DNA from 2 places in the Mesorhizobium sp. P160187 genome. Region 2 is predicted to be linked to the other one. Evidence: riboswitches for the same ligand, from Rfam matches in the RefSeq annotation. Region 2 holds a riboswitch; the other holds the start of a gene.

What was found. A riboswitch is a leader RNA that binds a small molecule or an ion and turns the genes downstream of it on or off. The one in region 2 is predicted to bind cobalamin.
Region 1: linked by a shared signal. The riboswitch ahead of AC3CCE_RS22260 (DUF1636 family protein) and the one ahead of AC3CCE_RS14970 (aromatic ring-hydroxylating oxygenase subunit alpha) in region 2 are both predicted to bind cobalamin.

What each region holds. Positions count from the first base shown of each region.
Region 1 covers NZ_JBYMDX010000004.1:1,074,567-1,076,758, forward strand. The annotation lists gene AC3CCE_RS22255 (winged helix-turn-helix domain-containing protein) at 1-1,037, shown strand, start outside; cobalamin riboswitch at 1,067-1,271, shown strand; gene AC3CCE_RS22260 (DUF1636 family protein) at 1,310-1,735, shown strand; gene cobW (cobalamin biosynthesis protein CobW) at 1,738-2,192, shown strand, end outside.
Region 2 covers NZ_JBYMDX010000003.1:2,374,160-2,376,351, forward strand. The annotation lists gene AC3CCE_RS14960 (DUF680 domain-containing protein) at 17-220, opposite strand; gene AC3CCE_RS14965 (DUF680 domain-containing protein) at 287-493, opposite strand; cobalamin riboswitch at 993-1,194, shown strand; gene AC3CCE_RS14970 (aromatic ring-hydroxylating oxygenase subunit alpha) at 1,312-2,192, shown strand, end outside.

The DNA of each region.
Region 1 (2,192 bases), on a different contig from region 2:
CCCACTATATGCCGCTCTATTCGCGCCTTGGCCCCTACCCGCTCACCCTGCTCGACAATGCCGCAATCACCCGCAAGCGCACCGTGTTCGAGTACTGGGCGCATGAGGCCTCGTTCCTGCCGGTCGAGACCTACCCGTTGATGCGCTGGCGCATGCAGCGCGCCGAGCAGGGCGACGAAATGTATCTCGGCCTCGCCAAATGGGGCCGCGAGCACGCCGCCTATATCGAAGAGATCTACCGCGCGGTCGCCGAGCGCGGCCCGATTGCCGCTTCGGCACTGGAAGGCCAGAAAGGTTCGGGCGGCTGGTGGGGCTGGAGCCACGCCAAGCACGCCTTCGAATGGCTGTTCTGGGCCGGACGCATCACCACGGCGCACCGCCGTGGCTTCGAGCGTTTCTACGACCTGCCCGAGCGCGTTCTGCCGCAGGCGATCCTCGATCTGCCGGTGCCGGCGGCCGAGGACGCGCACCGCGAATTGCTGCGCATTTCCGCCCGCGCCCACGGCATCGCGACGTCGGGTGACCTGCGCGATTATTTCCGCTTGTCGCCGGCCGACATGAAGGGCCGGTTGGAGGAACTGGTTGAGATGGGCGAGTTGCTGCCGGTAAACGTCGAAGGCTGGGACAAGCCGGCTTACCTCTATAGGGACGCCCGCCTGCCGCGAAAGATCGAGGCCCGCGCGCTACTGGCGCCCTTCGATCCGGTGGTCTTCGAGCGCTCGCGCACCGAGCGCCTGTTCGATTTCCACTACCGCATCGAGATCTACACCCCGGCTGACAAGCGCCAATATGGCTACTACGTGCTGCCCTTCCTGCTCGGCGACCGGATCGTCGCCCGCGTCGATCTCAAGGCCGACCGCCCGGCCAGCGTGCTGCGCGTCCACGCCGCCTACGCCGAACCCGGCGCGCCGCCGGAAACTGCCGCAGAGCTGTTCGAGGAATTGAAGCAGATGCAGGGCTGGCTTGGCCTTGAGCGCATCGAAGTGGCGCCGGCCGGCAATCTGGGGAAACCCCTGGCCGACATCGCCATGTCGTAGCAGCGCGTTGACACAACTCCCCGCAGCAGCCTAAATCCGCTCCAGACGGTCCCCTGCCCGCAACGGCAAGGGCCAAGAGGGAATGCGGTGCGGGACGAAAATCCCAAATCCGCGGCTGTCCCCGCAACTGTAAGCGAAGAGCCAAGGCCGAAAGCCACTGGGTAACACCGGGAAGGCGGCTAACCAAGGCGATGACCCGCGAGCCAGGAGACCTGCCGTCTGAGACAAAGTATCCGATCGCCTGGCGGGTTTCCGGGCAAGGAGCACGGTTTTTGGACCAGAACAGCAGTTTTTCGGCTGGCACAGCGGACATTGCGTCCAGGGACAACGACGCCCTGACCGGCGTGACCGTCATCGTCTGCGCCTCCTGCCGCGATGAGACCGGTTCCGACGCCCATCCGCGCGCCGGCGAATTGCTGGCTGAGGACACACGCCGCGCCGCTGCCGGCGATATCCGGGTCCGCACCGCCGAATGTCTCGGCAATTGCAAGCGCCGCCTCAGCGCCGCGATCCTGCGCGATGGCTGCTGGAGCTATGTCTTCGGCGATCTGACCGCAACCAGCGGCGCCGACCTCGTTACCGGCGCAAAGCTCTTCGCGACTTCGGCCGACGGCCTCATCCCGTGGCGCGGCCGGCCCGATAGCCTCAAGCGCGGCCTCGTTGCCCGCATCCCACCCCTCGACATGCTGAAGGACTGACGATGAACGCTTCAAACCCGGCCGCCAACCTCTCCCGTGTTCCCTGCACTGTCGTTACAGGCTTCCTCGGCGCCGGCAAGACGACGCTGGTCCGCCATCTCCTGGAAAATGCCGGCGGCAAGCGCATCGCCATCATCGTCAACGAGTTCGGCGACATCGGCATCGACGGGGAAATCCTGAAAGGCTGCGGCATCGACACTTGCCCCGAGGAAAACATCGTCGAACTGGCCAATGGCTGCATCTGCTGTACAGTCGCCGACGATTTCGTGCCCGCCCTCGACAAGATCCTCGCGCTGACACCGAGGGTCGACCACATCCTGATCGAGACCTCGGGCCTCGCTCTGCCCAAGCCGCTGGTCCAGGCGTTCCAGTGGCCGAGCGTGAAGAGCCGGGTAACCGTCGACGGTGTCATCGCCGTGGTAGACGGCCCGGCGCTGGCCGAAGGCCGCGTCGCCAA
Region 2 (2,192 bases):
TGCTGGAAACCGGCTTTTAGCGGCCGAAAAGGTTACGGTCGGCACCGTGGGCAGGCGCCTGCTCGGCTGGAGCCGACTTCTCAACCGAAGCCGTATGGCCACTATCGGTCGACGTAATCGCAGGCTGGTTGGCGCCGTTCGAACCGTAGTTGTCGCTGCCGGCGAAAGCGCTGCCGGAGATGGCCAAAATGGCGGCGGCAGCAAGGATGATCTTTTTCATTTCAAATACTCCTGAATTTTTTGGGATCCCGAGAGCGACGGGTTAGCCGCCCTTCTTTGGTCGGGATCAGCGATTGCCGTAGAGGTCGCGGTCGGCGCCCTGAACGACAGGCTGCTTGTCAGCGTGCGCCGGCTTCTGAATGGAAGCCGTATACGAGCTGTCGACCGAGACGGCTGGCTGGTTCGCACCATTGGAACCGTAATTGTCGCTACCGGCGAAGGCGCTGCCGGTGATCGCCAAAACGGCTGCGGCAGTGAGGATGATCTTTTTCATTTTTAGTACTCCAGTTTGTCTGTCCGTCTAGCGGCGTGTCTTGGGAGGAATTCGCGTCGTTCGGACAGCCCCGATGTGGGAAAGCCATAGGCTGGTTTCCAATCACGAAGTTGTTCCGTGTGGACCACGCTCCTGCACCTTGAAATTGTACCAGGAAGTTCCTTCATGGCTGTTTATTGTATTGTTTTCAGTTGCTTATGTCGAACCGAGTGGTTCGCTCCGGTGTCGGTTTCCGGGCCGTCGTTCACACCGTCCTGCACGCATTGTCAACAGAAACGAACCGTTCGGTTCGATTAGAGATTGCTAATAGTAACTTTTCGATACCGTTGAGCCCTTTTTGCCCCCGATCGAACTGGATCCGCAGCGATTCGAAACGGCGATGATGGCGTCGCAAGAAACGTCTCAGCTCTTTGACCGGCGGCGGGGAGCGTATGCCGCGCGTGTCGCGCCGCATGGATACGATGTCGCTTTCATGCCGACGTCGCGATCGCTGCCGTGATTAGATGATCGCATCTCAGGTGCCGCTTCGTGACGACGCAGCGGAGAATTGGGAAGCCGGTCAGAATCCGGCGCTGCCCCCGCAACGGTGGTGGAGTTGAAGTCGCAACGGGAGACCACTGGGCAAGAGCCTGGGAAGGTGTCGCGATGGTCCGCAAGGACAACTCCAGAGCCCGGAAACCAGCCCGAGATGCATAGACTCGACTGATCGCGGTGGGCGGTCAAGAGGTGGATAGTGCATGTCCGGCGCCGCGCCGGCCTGCGTCCGATCCTTCCTCCATCACCACCAAGTTCAGTCCTTAAACCACGAGGACAGAACTATGGATACGCGCAACGACATGCTGAGGCTCCTGAACGGCCGCAAGCAAGGCTTTTCGCTGGAACAGCCCTTCTACACCGACCCGGACTATTTCAAGCTCGACATGGAGCTTATCTGGTATCGCGACTGGCTGTTCATCGGCCATGATTGCGAACTGCCGAAGCCCGGCAGCTATATCACCGTGCAGATCGGCGATTATCCGGTGGTGCTGGTCCGCGACCAGAAGGGCACCATCAACGCCTTTCACAATTCCTGCCGCCATCGCGGCAGCCGTGTCTGCAACACTGAGAAGGGCATGGCGGCAAAGCTTGTCTGCCCTTATCACCAGTGGACCTACGAGCTTGACGGCCGGCTGCTGTTTGCCCGCCAGATGGCCGACGGTTTCGACAAGAGCCAGTTCGGCCTGAAGCCCGTCGCCTGCGAGAGCGTCGGCGGCTACATCTTCATCTGCCTGGCGAAAGAACCTGCCGACTTTGCGCCGATGCGCGCCATGATAGAGCCCTACCTCAAGCCGCACCGGCTGAATGAAGCCAAGGTCGCCTTCGAGAGCACCATCATAGAGAAGGGCAACTGGAAGCTGGTCTGGGAAAACAACCGCGAATGCTATCACTGCGCCGGCAATCATCCGGAGCTGTGCAAGACATTCCCCGAAGCGCCGACGGTGACCGGCGTGCAGGGCGCCGACAGCGATCCGGAGATGCTGGCGCACTGGGCGAAATGCGAGGCGGCGGGCCTGCCGAGCAAGTTCCGCATCGATCCGGCCGGGCAATACCGCGCCACCCGCGCGCCGCTGCTGCGCGATGCCGTCAGCTACACGATGTCGGGAAAGCGCGCGGTGACGAAGAACCTGTCCGACACTGTTGCCGCCGACCGCATCGGCAC